Regions from separate parts of the Nocardioides campestrisoli genome, predicted to be linked through region 1. Evidence: predicted binding sites of a transcription regulator. Region 1 holds the regulator's gene; the other holds the start of a gene.
What was found. Region 1 encodes LexA, which represses DNA repair genes until DNA is damaged. Its sites were predicted from a motif close to TCGAACANNTGTTCGA; they were not measured.
Positions count from the first base shown of each region.

Region 2: the regulator LexA is predicted to act here: its motif matches at 3,123-3,138, upstream of H8838_RS19115 (HNH endonuclease signature motif containing protein).

Region 1 is NZ_CP061768.1:3,366,022-3,372,954, forward strand. It holds gene H8838_RS15795 (vitamin B12-dependent ribonucleotide reductase) at 1-308, opposite strand, end outside; gene nrdR (transcriptional regulator NrdR) at 466-933, opposite strand; gene H8838_RS15805 (hypothetical protein) at 1,273-1,647, shown strand; gene H8838_RS15810 (LysM peptidoglycan-binding domain-containing protein) at 1,770-2,198, opposite strand; gene H8838_RS15815 (GNAT family N-acetyltransferase) at 2,495-3,286, shown strand; gene lexA (transcriptional repressor LexA) at 3,379-4,107, shown strand; gene H8838_RS15825 (sulfotransferase family 2 domain-containing protein) at 4,137-4,898, shown strand; gene H8838_RS15830 (ATP-dependent DNA helicase) at 4,892-6,874, opposite strand; gene secD (protein translocase subunit SecD) at 6,904-6,933, opposite strand, start outside.
Region 2 is NZ_CP061768.1:4,044,581-4,051,513, reverse strand. It holds gene H8838_RS19135 (glycoside hydrolase family 6 protein) at 1-476, opposite strand, end outside; gene H8838_RS19130 (STAS domain-containing protein) at 870-1,232, shown strand; gene H8838_RS19125 (class I SAM-dependent methyltransferase) at 1,229-2,014, opposite strand; gene H8838_RS19120 (methylenetetrahydrofolate reductase C-terminal domain-containing protein) at 2,011-3,045, opposite strand; gene H8838_RS19115 (HNH endonuclease signature motif containing protein) at 3,244-4,569, shown strand; gene H8838_RS19110 (helix-turn-helix domain-containing protein) at 4,655-5,587, shown strand; gene H8838_RS19105 (S8 family peptidase) at 5,666-6,933, shown strand, end outside.

The DNA.
Region 1 (6,933 bases):
TAGCCGTGCTCCTTGCCCGCCTTGGTGTAGGTGTGCACCACGCGGTCGATCAGCTGCTTGAGGCTCCACTCACGCGCGTCGGTGCCGACCGCGCCACGGAAGTACTTCGTGGTGACGATGGTCGACGCGTTGACGCTCCAGAAGTCGGGGAACTCCACTCCGCGCTGCTCGAAGACGGTCTCGCCGGTCTTCCAGTTGGTCTGGACGACGTCGCGTCGCTCCCAGTTGATCGCGTCGTAGGGGTGCGTGCCCGCCGTGCTGAAGACGCGCTGCATCTTCAGACCCCCCTTGTTCACCGTCTTCGTCATGCGGATCTCCTCAGTCCTGGCTTCGTTGCGTCGGTCTGGCGCGTGTTCGGTCTTGCTGGTCGTACGTCGTACGTCGTGCTCTGGGTGTTGCTGGGTGCTCCTGGGGTGGAGCGCCCGGCACGCAGCTTCCCCACTACGTGCCGGGCGGATCGTGGGCCTATCCCGTCGGGACGGGCAGCGGGCGCTCTGCGCGCAGCATGGCGATCTCCGCCTCGAAGTCCTCCGCGCTCTCGAAGGCGCGGTAGACGGAGGCGAACCGCAGGTAGGCGACCTCGTCGAGCTCGCGCAGCGGGGCCAGGATCGCCAGGCCCACCTCGTGGGCCGGCACCTCGGCGACCCCCTCGCTGCGCAGGGCGTCCTCGACGGCCTGGCCGAGGCAGGCGAGCTGGTCCTCGGTGACCGGACGACCCTTGCACGCCTTGCGCACGCCGTGGATCGCCTTGTCGCGGGTGAAGGGCTCGGTGGCGCCGGAGCGCTTGAGGACCAGCAGCTGCATCTGCTCGACGGTGCTGAACCGCTTGCCACAGCTCTGGCAGGTACGCCGGCGGCGGATCTGGCCGCCGTCGTCGGAGACCCGGGAGTCGAGGACCCGCGTGTCGGTGTGCCGGCAGTGCGGACAGTGCATGGGGTCTCCCTCCCTGGGTGAAGTCCGGGCACGCTGAAGAACACCCTGCTAAGGGTTCAACGCCTGTGGACGAGTGTCTGATTCCTGTGGATGAAACGGTTCTCGCTGTGGGGTCCGGGGAAGTCTCTGTGGACTAGATGTGGAGAACCACAACGGTGTAAGTACTAGATGTAGTGGTAACCGTACGTCGCCGACACCACGGGTGCAAGCCGAACGGCCCAACACGCCGAGGCTGTTTTTCACCACCTCCGCTCCCCCGGCAAAGCCGCAGGTCAGGGGCGTGGCGGGCGACCGAAGCGCTCTGGACCACCGTCGCGACGCACCTGTCACAATGAGGAGGTGGCGACCGGGAAGCGTGCTGGAGCGAGGCGAGCGGCGCCCAGGCGTTCCGGCCCCTCGGTCAACACCAGCATCGCCGCGCTGGCAGCGGGGATCACCGCCTGCGTAGTCGCCTGGGGATACCTCGTCTACACGGCCATCGACTTCGGCACCTCCGCCCGGAGCGGGAGCTCGACCGGATGGGCGCTGCTGGCACTGGCCTCGCTCGGCGCGATGGCGTGCCTCTTCGTCGGGCTCCTGCTCGCCTCCCGGCTCAGCGCAGCGCTGGGGCTGGCGCGCAACCCCGCGCAGGGCGGGGACGAGGACACCGAGGAGCCCACACCCGGCCCCCAGCCGCCGCCCCGGAAGCCCGGCGGACGACGCGCCGCCCGCTGACCAGAGACGAAGAGGCGGGGCCCGCAGGCCCCGCCTCTCCTCTTCCCCGCTCCGCCGGCCGGGGTCGAGTCGACCGGCGGAAGCTATTCAGTTGTGGGTCTGTGAGATGAGCGATCCGGGCGTCAGCCCTCGAGCGGGACGCGGAGCTCCTGGCCCAGCATCACCACGCTCGAGTCGAGCGCGTTGAGCTGCTCGATCTCGTTCATCACCGCGCGCACGTCGCCGTCGTCGGCGATCTCGGCCGCGATCCCCCACAGGGTGTCGCCCTCGTCGACCATGACGACCTGCGTCGCGGGCGCGACGCCCTCCTTGTCGGTCGCCACCGAGACGGCGCCGAAGACGACGCCGGCGACCAGCACGGCGACCAGCGAGGTGAGGAAGACGACCAGACGACCGCGGCGGGTGAGCCGCACGGAGCCCTGTTGGCGACGAGCCTCAGGCCGCACCGCGCCGCGCTGGACGGGCACGGCGGGCGCCGGACCGCAGGCGGCCGGGCGCAGCTCGTGCACCGTCGCGAGGCGGACGGGGTGCTCGAGGGTCATGGTGCTCATCTGGGACCTCCTGGGGAAGTGGCGGTCAGCCGGTGGATCGCTGTCGACCTGATGTCTAGTCGCGACCTCCGACAGTCCTGCTGGGAGCGACTGGCGGGATGGTCTCGATCAGACGTTCGATCGAACACATGTGCGACGTTAGAGCACCTGTTCGAACGAATCAAGCATCTGGGCGAACAACTGTTCGAAGGGCGTGTCGCACCGACACCGGCTACGCGGGGCCCCCGGCCATGACACAGGGGATGTCACCAGTTTGAGGCATGCGGGCCGTTGGTCCCGCGCATAGCGTCCTGCACATGCGCGATCTCCTGACCACCCCCATGGAGACCATCGAGGCCGACCTCGCGGCCTTCCATGCCGCGGTGTCGAAGTCCCCGGTCTTTACGACCAGCGACGAGCCGGACGCCACGGTCTACTGGTCCCACCTGCCGCTGGCCGCGTGCAACGTGATCGCCACGGCGCGGATCGCCTCCGCCGACGTGCCCACGCGGGTCCCCGAGCTGCTGGAGCCGTTCCGGCAGCGTGGCCTGCCGTTCCAGTGGGTGACCACCCCGGAGACCACCACCCCGGCCTTGGAGGCGACGCTGGCCCAGGCCGGGCTGACGCCGCACCAGGCGCCGGCGATGCACGTCAACCTCGAGCACCCGATCGACCCGCTGACTCCCGAGCACGTCTACATCGACGTGGCCTGGCCCGACCACACCGAGCCCGCCGCCGCGACGATCTTCGCCGGTCTCGGCCTCTCGGCCTCGGCCAGCGCGAGCCACCTCGGCTTCCTGGACACGCTCGACCCGGCCGACCACCAGTTCTTCGTGGCTCGCAGCATGTTCACCGGCGAGCCGCAGGGGGCCGGCAGCTCCCACCGTCGCGACGGCAGCGTCATGTTCGGGAACGTGACGACGCTGGCCCAGGCCCGCGGGCGCGGGATCGAGCACGCGCTCACCGGCACGATGATGAACCGGGCCCGGGAGACCGGTGCCGGCACGGCCACCGTGATCGGCACCGACTCGACGTACCAGGCGCTGGTGGCACTGGGCTTCCGCACCGGCTTCGAGCTGGTCACCTGGGGCTGGACGCCGGAGGACTGACGACACGCGGTCTTCGAACACCTGTTTGAAGTAGGCCTGCTGGAGCACTACGGTGAGGGCACGAGCCCGCACCACCCCCAGGAGGCACCAGGATGGCGAAGACGCGCGAGACCAGCGGCAAGGTCGTGCCGATGCCGGACGGTCCTCCGGACGCCACCGGGCTGACCCCGCGCCAGCAGCGCATCCTCTCCACCATCAAGGACTCCTTCGAGCAGCGCGGCTACCCGCCGAGCATGCGCGAGATCGGCCAGGCGGTCGGGCTGACCAGCTCGAGCAGCGTCGCGCACCAGCTCAAGGTGCTGGAGGAGAAGGGCTACCTCAAGCGCGACCCCAACCGGCCCCGCGCCCTCGAGGTCTTCCTGCCCGAGATGATGGCCGCCCGGCGGGCGATGGGCAACGCCGACGAGGCGAGCGTGGACCCCACGGGGATCGGCGACTCGATGCCCGCCGCGCAGTACGTCCCCGTCGTGGGCCGGATCGCCGCGGGCGGGCCGATCCTCGCCGAGGAGCGGGTCGAGGACGTCTTCCCGCTGCCCAAGCAGCTGGTCGGCGACGGCACCCTGTTCCTGCTCGAGGTCTCGGGCGACTCGATGATCGATGCGGCCATCTGCCACGGCGACTACGTGGTGATCCGCCAGCAGCCGGAGGCCGCCAACGGAGAGATCGTCGCGGCGATGATCGACGGCGAGGCCACGGTCAAGACCTTCCAGCGCAAGGACGGCCAGGTCTGGCTGCTCCCCCACAACGACGCCTACGAGCCGATCGACGGCACGCACGCCACGATCCTGGGCAAGGTCACGGCGGTCCTGCGCCGGATGTGAGGGTCGTCGCTCGTGTAGCCTCACCGGCGATGCGCCGAAGCCGACGAGACCAGCACGACCGCGGGCGCGGGTCCCGCGGAGAGCCACCGGCGCCCCCGGCACCCGAGCTCTTCCGGACCCGGCCCGACGACCGGTTCAAGCTGACCGCCGACGCCTCCACCCTGGTCCGCGACCTCGGTGAGCGGAGCGCCGAGACGGGCTGGCTCTCCCCGCTCGGCTACAACCTGACCATCAGCCACAGCCACCGGTTCGTCTGGTACCGGGTGGCCAAGGTGGCCACCCGCACGGTCCGGCACCACTTCGCCGCGCACTCGGTGACGATGGACGTCGACCACGCCATGCGGATCCACTACCCGACGTCGACGTTCTCGGACTACTTCAAGTTCGCCTTCGTCCGGGACCCGCTGGACCGGTTCGTCTCCGCGTGGCACGACAAGGTCGTCAACCACAACTACTTCCGGTTCGACGCCGCGACGTACAAGCGGATGCAGGACGTCGTGGAGTTCGCGCGGTGGGTGAGCACCCAGGACCTGGCCGCGGTGCCCGGCACCGACCAGCACCTGGCCCTGCAGACCAGGCTCGTCGACCTCAGCCAGGTGGACTTCGTCGGGCGGCTGGAGTCCTTCGACCGGGACTTCGCCGAGGTCTGCGAGCAGGTGGGCGCCCCCGCGGTGCCGGCGAACCCGCAGAACCAGACCGCCGCCCCCGGACAGCGCCGGGAGGCCTCGGCCGAGCTGGAGAAGTGGGTGCGCCGGATGTACCGGCGCGACTACCAGATCCTCGGCTACTGAGCCGAGGCCGCGAGCCGGCTCAGCGCCTTGCGCACCACCTGCGGGTCCGTCGTCGTCCACATCGGCGGCAGGCTCGCCTTGAGGAAACCGCCGTAGCGAGCCGTCGCGAGCCGGGAGTCCAGGATGGCGACCACCCCACGGTCCGACGTGGTGCGGATCAGTCGCCCGGCACCCTGGGCCAGCAGCAGCGCCGCGTGCGTGGCGGCCACCTGCATGAACCCGTTGCCACCGGCCCGGTCCGCCGCGCGCTGCCGGGCCGACATCAGCGGGTCGTCGGGCCGCGGGAACGGGATCCGGTCGATCAGCACCAGCTGACAGGTGTCGCCCGGCACGTCGAGGCCCTGCCACAGGCTCAGCGTCCCGAACAGGCAGGTGTGCGGGTCCTCGACGAACTGCCGGGAGAGCTCGGGGAGCTGAGCCTCCCCCTGGACCAGCGTGGTCAGGTGCGGCAGCCGCTCGCGCACCACCTCGGCCGCGGCCTCCGCCGCCCGCCGGGAGGAGAAGAGACCCAGCGCGCGACCCCCCGCCGCGTCGACCAGGTCGACGATCTCGTCCAGGTGCGCGGGGCCGAGCCCGTCCCGTCCCGGCGGGGGAAGCTGTCGCGCCAGGTAGAGGATGCCCTGGCGGCCGTAGTCGAACGGCGAGCCGACGTCGAGACCGCGCCACGGCAGGGCCTTGTCGTCGGCGGCCTGGGGCGCCCCGGTGTCGATCCGCTCCGAGGGCTTGAGCCCCACGCTGCCGGCCACCGAGCTGAAGTCGCCGCCGAGCATCAGGGTGGCGGAGGTGAAGACCACCGTCTTGTCGGTGAGCAGCCGATCGCGCATCTGCGCCCACACCTGCAGCGGCGCCACCGCCAACCGGGCGGGCATCCGCTCCCGGGCCTCGTTGAGCCACAGCACGTCGGCGTCGCTGCCCGCGGCCATCCGCTCGGCGGTGACGAAGACCTCCTGGGCCAGCCCCTTGGCCTGGGTTCGGGCGGCGTCCGCGTCCTTGGCGGCCTTGTCCTCCTTGCCGAACGCCGAGACCACCGCGCGTGCGGCGTCCCGGACCAGCACGAGGGCGTCGCTGAGCTGCTCGCTCGCGGAGTCGATCCGCCCGCCGGGGGTCATCGCCAGCGCGTCGGCGAGCGCCTCGGCAGCGTCGGCCAGGTCATCGGCCGGGTGGGAGGTGCTGGTCTGGTCCTCGACGAAGCGGGAGGCCCGGCGGGCCGCCCGCTCGACGTCGGCGACGCTCAGCTCGTCGGTGGCCGCCTGCGTGACCCGCGCGGTCAGCTCGTGCGCCTCGTCGATGACCACCACGTCGTACTCCGGGATCATCGGCACCCCCTCGATCGCGTCGATCGCGAGCAGCGAGTGGTTGGTGACGATCAGGTGGGACTGGGCCGCCTTCTCCTTGGCCCGCTCCGCGAAGCACTCCTGGGCGAAGGCGCAGCGGGCCGCGCCCAGGCACTCGCGGTGGTTGACGCTGACCTGGCGCCAGGTCCGGTCGGTGTGCCGGGGCGCGTGGTCGCGCTCCCCCGTGCCGCCCTGCTCGGACTCCTTCTCCGCCCAGGCGCGCAGCTCGAGCACCTCGGCGCCCATCGAGCCCGCGGGCACGTCGACCAGCACGCCCTGCTCGTCGGGCACACCCTCGCGCACCCGGTGCAGACAGGCGTAGTTGGAGCGCCCCTTGAGCACCGCGTACGACGCGTCGAGCCGGTCCCCGACCGCCTCGACCAGCCGCGGGATGTCCCGCTCGACCAGCTGGTGCTGGAGCGCCAGGGTGGCGGTGGCGACCACCACCCTGGTGTCGTGCAGGAGGCTCGGGACCAGGTAGGCCAACGACTTGCCGGTGCCGGTGCCGGCCTGGACGAGCAGGTGCTCGCCCTTGGCCATCGCCTCGGCGACCGCGTCGGCCATCGCGACCTGACCGTCCCGCTCCTGGCCACCCAGGGCGGTGACGGCGTCGCTCAGGACCTTCCGGACGGAATCAGGCACCCGTGAACCCTAGTCGGGACCGCCGACGCTCAGACGACGGCACCGGAGTCGTCGGGGGC
Region 2 (6,933 bases), 680 kb from region 1:
GCGATCTTCGCGAGCAACTCGCGATTGACACCGGTGGAGCGCTCGTACGGCGCCCAGGCCTGGTCGCCCGGACCCTGGTAGACGCCCATCCGGTGCCCGGCCAGCGGGTTGGCGGCGGCGGAGGCGGCTGCGGCCTTCGCCTGCTTCTTGGCCTTCTTGCGTGCCTTCTTCTTCGCCTTCTGGCGGGCCTCCTGCTTGGCCTGCTTGGCCGCGAGCTGACGCGCCTCGGCCTCGGCCCGCTTCTCGGCGCGCCGCTCCCGGCGTTCGGCCCGGCGCTCCGCCTTCTCCTCGGCGTCGGCCTCGGCGACGGTGCCGGAATCCTGCCCCGGGTCGGTCGCCCTGGTCTCGGAGGTGGGCAGCCAGTCCGCCGGGAGGTTCGTCAGGGCTGCGACCAGGCCGATCGCCGCCAGCAGCGAGACGAGGACGATCACGGCGCGGCGGACCAGCGTCTCGCGACGGTCGGCGGTGTGCGGCACGGGACTCCCAGCAGTGGTGACGGTGCGCCTCGCGAGGCGTGCCGCGCTCCCTCCCAGCGCAGCGGCGCCCGCCAAGGTTCGCACGCCGGAGCGCTCGGCGCACCCCCGTCGCCCAAGCCGCCGCCCTCGACCGCATGGGGGCGTTTCCACCCGCCGGCCGACGTACGAGATCCGCGCGGGTGTTGTGAGCCGGGATCCGCCGACCTACTGTCGAACGGACCGGGTCCTCACCGATCTCCGCATCCAGCGGCGGCAGGCCCGGCGAACAAGCAACGCGGGAACGAGCCCCGGCTCCCCCGAGAACCTGGTGTCTGCATCCTGACAGCTACTCCGTCGCCCTGCTCCTCCGCTTCGTACAGCACCTCCGGCTCGTCCGGCTCTGCCCTGCGGTGCGTGCCGGAGCCGTTCTCCGTCGAGGTCTCCCGACCCACTCCGCACCTCGTCGCCGTGACGCCGTCCGGTGAGGCCGACCTCGCCGCCGTGCCCGCGCTCCTGGCTGCACTGACCAACGCCGCCGACGAGGGCGCCGCGCACGTGCTCGTCGACCTCGACGCGCTGACCTTCTTCGACGCCAGCACGCTGGGGCTGCTCGTGCTCGCCGGCCACCGCGCCGCCGGGGACGGCAGCACGTTCCGGGTCCGGTGCGCCAGCCGCTCCGGCCGCCGACTCTTCGCGCTCACCGGCCTGGGTCGACTCCTGGAACCGACGACGCTGCCGGGCCCCGGGCTGCCGCCCTCCGCCTCGCGCGCCGCCTAGTTCTTCGTACGTCGGGCGCTGATCAGCACGCCCACCACCAGGCCGTCACCGATCAGTCCGCCGATCGTCTCCTGCTGGGCCTGCGCGCGCTGCCACCGCTCGTCGTCCCCGTGCCGACGGGCCACGACCTCCTCGACCCGGTCCGCGGCCGCGTCCCAGTCGTCGGGGGAGCCGGGCAGGTCCGGGAGCGGCGTCTCGTCGAGGACCTCCAGCCCGGTCGCGCTCAGCTCGGCCAGCAGCTCCTCGCGGCTCGGGAACGCGTTGCCGTCGGGCTGGTCCGGCAGCTCGTCGACGGCCCGGGTGAAGACGAGCAGCCCGACGGGGCCGCCGGGCACGACCGCACGGCGCAGCTGCGCCAGGTAGCCGCGCTTGTCCTCGATCGTGCAGAGCACGCCCAGCGACCAGGCCGCGTCGAAGGTCTCGTCCGCGAACGGCAGCGCTAGGCCGTCGGAGACCACGACCGGGTGGTCGAAGAGCCGCCGGGCCGCCTGGCAGGCGCCCTCCATCGGCTCGGCCAGCGTGGGGCGCACGCCGTAGGAGCGGGCGGCGTACTCCGCCGGGCCGCCGACCCCGGCGCCCGAGTCGAGGAGCCGGGTGCCGGAGGTCAGTCCCATCGAGCGGGCCAGCCAGTCGAGGCCCGCCGGGCTGCCGCTGCCCCGGCAGGCGGCCGGGAGGGCGTGGTCCTCGCCGAGCTCGGCCACCGCGGACGCCGTCCACCAGGCGACGGTGTCGAACTCGTCGGCCATCGACTCCGGGGTCTCCTCGGATGCTGAGTCGCTCATCGGTCCTCCCGGATTCGTCTGCCCACCTCGGCCTTGACCTGCGCGCCGACCATCGGGCCATCGCCGGAGCCGAGCCCGGAGAGGTTGACCCCCGCCACGCCCTCGATCGCCAGCATCGCCCGCGCCTCGCTCAGCGCGTGCTCGATGCCCGCCGTGCGTACGTCATCGGCGGCCAGTACCCGTTCGACCTGCTGCTCATCGAGGTGCAGGCCGGGGAAGTTCTGCAGCACCCGGGCGGAGCGCTCGTCGGTGTAGACCGCGACCCCGGCGAGCACCGGGATGGTCAGGCCGAGCCCGCGCGCGGCCGTCACGAACGCCGCCACCTCGGCCGCGCCGCCCACGTGGTTGAGCACGGCCAGGTGTGCGCCGGCGCGCTGCTTCTCCACCAGCCGTGCGGGCCGCAGGTGCCGGGGCGCCGCGGCCGGAGCCTCGGGCACGGCCACCGCGTGGCCGGACGCCGCGGCCATCGCGGCCAGCCGGGTCCCGTCGAGGTCGAAGACCTGGCTGACCCCGGGGCGCATCCCCTGGGCGCGGATGTCCCCGGTCACGCAGAGCACCCCGTCGGCGCCCGCGACCGCGAGCCCGGCGAGCTCCTGCTCCAGCACCACCCGGTTGCGGTCGCGGCAGGCGAGCGTCACCCACGGCACGCCACCGGCGTCGGCGACCAGCGCCGCCATCAGCGCGGGCGGGAAGTCGGGGCGGTTCTGGTGCTCGCCGACCAGCACCGCGTCGCACGAGCCGGCGAGCGTGCGGACCACCGCGGCCAGCCCGGCGGCGTCGTACGCCGGGATGGTCAGGTCGGTGAGCACCACCGGGCCGTCGGCCGCGGCGCTGAGCAGCGCGCTCTGCGGGACGCCTGCGGCGGCTGGCGGCTCGGCCCACCGGACGAGGTCAGCGTCAGGGCCGGCGAACGGGCACGGGCGCGCGTCGAGCTCGCAGGTGTCGTCGTCGCGTACGCCGCCGCACGGGCCGTAGGTCATCTTCTTCGGGCAGCCGGTGAGCTCGGCCAGGTCCTGCGGGGTCGCGCTCATGGCGCCTCGCGGAGGCGGGCGGCCGGGCGGGTGCAGGGCATTCCACGACTGTAGAGGAGGTCCACGCAATCATATTTTCGAACATACGTTCATCATGCGAGATGAGAGGGGCCGAAGGGCGCCGGAATGTCGGTGGGGGTGGGTTGACTCGTGGTCGACGGGGTGGGCATCCCGTCACGATGACGACGGGGGTCGGGCATGGCGGAGCACGTGGAACAGGCGCACCCGATCACTCGTGCGTGCACGTGGATCGACGAGGCGCTGAGCCTCGCCTCCACCGTGGACCCCGGTGGCCTGAGCGGTCAGGCGCACCGGGACGCCCTGCTGCACCTGACCAGCCTGGGCGACCGCTTGGAGTCGCTGCGAATGCGGGTCATCCACGCCGCCGGCCGACCGGGCGGGGTCGCGGAGGACGACGGGGCGAGGTCGCCCGCGTCCTGGTTGGCGGCGCGGACCCGGTCCGGGTTCGGCCCAGCGCGGGCGGCGGAGAAGCTCGCGGAGGCGGTGGCGAACCGGTGGCGGCTGGTGGGCGCTGGGCTTGAGGCTGGCCGGGTCAATGTGCCGCAGGCGCGGGTGATCGTGAAGGTGTTGGACGCGTTGGTGGTGGACCCGGTGCCTGGGGAGGAGGTGAGCCCGGAGGTGTTGGCGCTGGCGGAGGCGCATCTGGTGGAGCAGGCGGGGGTGTTCGATCCGGGGCAGCTGGAGCGGTTGGGCGCGAAGATCCTCGAGGTGGTGGCCCCGGAGACCGCCGACGAGCACGAGCGGCGGGTGCTGGAGCGGGCCGAGCGGAGGGCGCAGGCCGCGACCCGGTTGACGTTCCGCCGCCGTGGGGATGGTGCGACCGATGTGGTGGCTCGGGTCCCGGACCACGTGGCGGCGCGGCTCAAGACGTATCTGGAGGCGTGGACGTCACCGCGGCAGGACGCCTCCGCCGAGGCAGGTGCGGCGACCCCGTTCGGTGGGTTCGCTCAACGGGATCCGGCGACCGGGGTGCGGTTGCCGCAGGAGCGGTTGCGGGGGCAGGCGTTCTGCGCGTTCCTCGAGGCCGCGGACCCGACCCGGATGCCGGTCCACGGGGGCGGGGCGACTCGCGTGGTCGTCACCATCGGGCTCGCCGAGCTGCGCAGCGAGCTGGGGCTCGGCACGATCATCAGCAACGGCGAGTCGGTCACCTCGATCACCGCCGCCGAGGCCCGACGGCTGGCCTGCCAGGCTGGGATCATCCCCGCGGTGCTGGGCTCGGACTCGGTGCCGATGGACCTGGGCCGGTCGTCGCGGTTCTTCACCCCCGGGCAGCGGCTCGCGAAGTCCCTGACCCACCTGGTCTGCGCGGCCGAGGGCTGTTCTGTCCCCTCGACCTGGTGCGACGGGCACCACGGCCGGGACCCGTGGGGTGCCGGCGGCGGCTCGGACCTCGCCGACCTCACCTTCCTCTGTCCGTGGCACCACCAACGGGCCCACGACAACGGCTACACGACGAAGACACTCCCGAACGGCGACGTCCGGTTCACCAGGCGCACGTAGACCGGGCACTCCCAGTTGGCCGCTCACCCGAGTGAGCGGACGCGCGTTGTTGCGGGCGTACCGACCACCGGTCTCTAATGTGCGGGTGTCAGTCCCGGCAGGCAGCTTCGCCGAGGCGCTGCGCAACGCCATCGACCGGCGTGGACTGGGACTCGAGCGGATCCGCGACCACCTGCAGCAGCGGGGCGTGACGATCAGCGTCGCCACCTTGAGCTACTGGCGCTCGGGGCGCAGCCGACCGGAGCGCAAGAGCTCCCTGGAGGCCCTGCCCCACCTCGAGGAGGTGCTCGGCCTCCCGCCCGGTGCGCTGCACGCCGTCCTCGCCCGGCCCGCGCCGGGACACCCGCGCGACCTCCAGCCGAGCGTCGACACCCTGTGGCCGGAGACGCCCCAGGCGCGGGTGCTCAGCCGGCTCGACACCCGATGGGACACCGAGCTCGACCGGATCAGCGTCCACGACCGACTGGTGCTGGGCCCGGACCGGCGGCTGGTCTCCCTGACCGCCCGACAGGTCCTGCGCGCACGGGTCGACGGGCCGGACCGCCGCGTGGTGATGCACAGCTTCGACGACGCCGAGGCCCACCTGCCCGAGATCGCGGTGCTGCGCGGCTGCCGGCTCGGCGACGTCGCCGGCGAGCCCGAGAGCGGCGTGCTCGGCGCCGAGCTGGTCTTCCACCGACCGCTGCTCCGCGGGGAGACGGTGGTCGTCGAGTACGAGCTGCGCCCGGAGGTGCTGGGCTCCTACGAGACGTCGTACGGCCGGTGGCTGCGGCTGCCGATCTCCGACTACCTGCTGGAGGTCGAGTTCCACCCCGACGCCCGGCCCGTCTCCTGCCACACCCTCGGGACCAAGGGGGAGCAGGTCGACCTCACGCTCGACCCGACCCACCGGGTGCACGTGGTCGCGACCGGCTGCCAGCCCACCACGGAGATCACCTGGACCTGGGAGCAGGGCCACGAGCAGCAGGACAGCACGCAGCAGGACGTCAGCAACTGCCCTCGGGCTGTTAACAGTTAACGGTGCCGTTGACCTTGTGACCGAGCCCCGGGCGGGACGACGCTCTTCGCGTCTGTTCCATTCTCGGGAAGGATCCACATGTCCACACGCACGCTCCGCCACGGTCTCCTGGCCGCGGCCACGGGGGTCAGCCTCGGTCTGGTGCCACTCGCCGCGACCGCCGCCGTCTACCCGGGCACCACCGTTGCCGTCGCGCCCCCCGCCGACGGCCCGGCCCCCGTTCTGGGCAACGCCGCCAACGACCGCTACATCGTCGTCTTCGAGGACGGAGTGAGCGCCACCAAGGTGGACAACGTCCGTGGCAAGGTCCGTACCCAGGGAGCGAAGGTCACCCACACCTACCGCAACGTCCTCGACGGCTTCGCCGCGAAGCTCTCCGACGAGGCCCTCGAGACGTTGCGCGCCGACCCGCGCGTCGCCTACATCGAGGCCGACCGGCCGGTCACCCTCAACGAGACCCAGTCGCCCGCGACCTGGGGCATCGACCGGATCGACCAGCGGAACCTTCCGCTCAACAACTCCTACACCTACAACACCTCGGGCGCCGGGGTGACGGCGTACATCATCGACACCGGCATCCGCTCCACCCACGCCGAGTTCAGCGGCCGGGTCCGCACCGGCTACACCGCGATCAACGACGGCCGCGGCACCACCGACTGCAACGGTCACGGCACCCACGTGGCGGGCACCGTCGGCGGCGAGACGTACGGCGTCGCGCAGGACGTCGCCCTCGTCCCGGTCCGCGTGCTCGACTGCAACGGCAGCGGCAGCAACTCCGGCGTCATCGCCGGCGTCGACTGGGTGACCAGCAACCACGCGGCCGGCGCCCCCGCCGTCGCCAACATGAGCCTGGGCGGCGGTGTCTCCACCGCGCTCGACTCCGCGGTCAGCCGCTCCATCGCCGACGGCGTCACCTACACGCTGGCCGCCGGCAACGACTCGGGCGCCAACGCCTGCAACGGGTCGCCCAGCCGGGTCGCCGCCGGACTCACCGTCGGGTCCTCGACGAGCACGGACGCACGGTCGAGCTTCTCCAACATCGGCACCTGCGTCGACCTGTTCGCCCCGGGCTCCAGCATCACCTCCGCCTGGATCAGCAGCGACTCCTCGACCAACACGATCAGCGGGACGTCGATGGCGGCCCCGCACGTGGCAGGCGCCGCGGCGCTCTACCTGCAGGCCAACCCGAGCGCCTCGCCGGCCACGGTCAGCAGCGCGATCAACTCCTCGGCCACCACCGGGGTGCTGAGCAACGTCGGCACGGGCTCGCCCAACCGGCTGCTCTACATCGGCACCGGCGGCGCCAACCCCACGCCGACCCCGACGCCCACTCCGACGCCGACGCC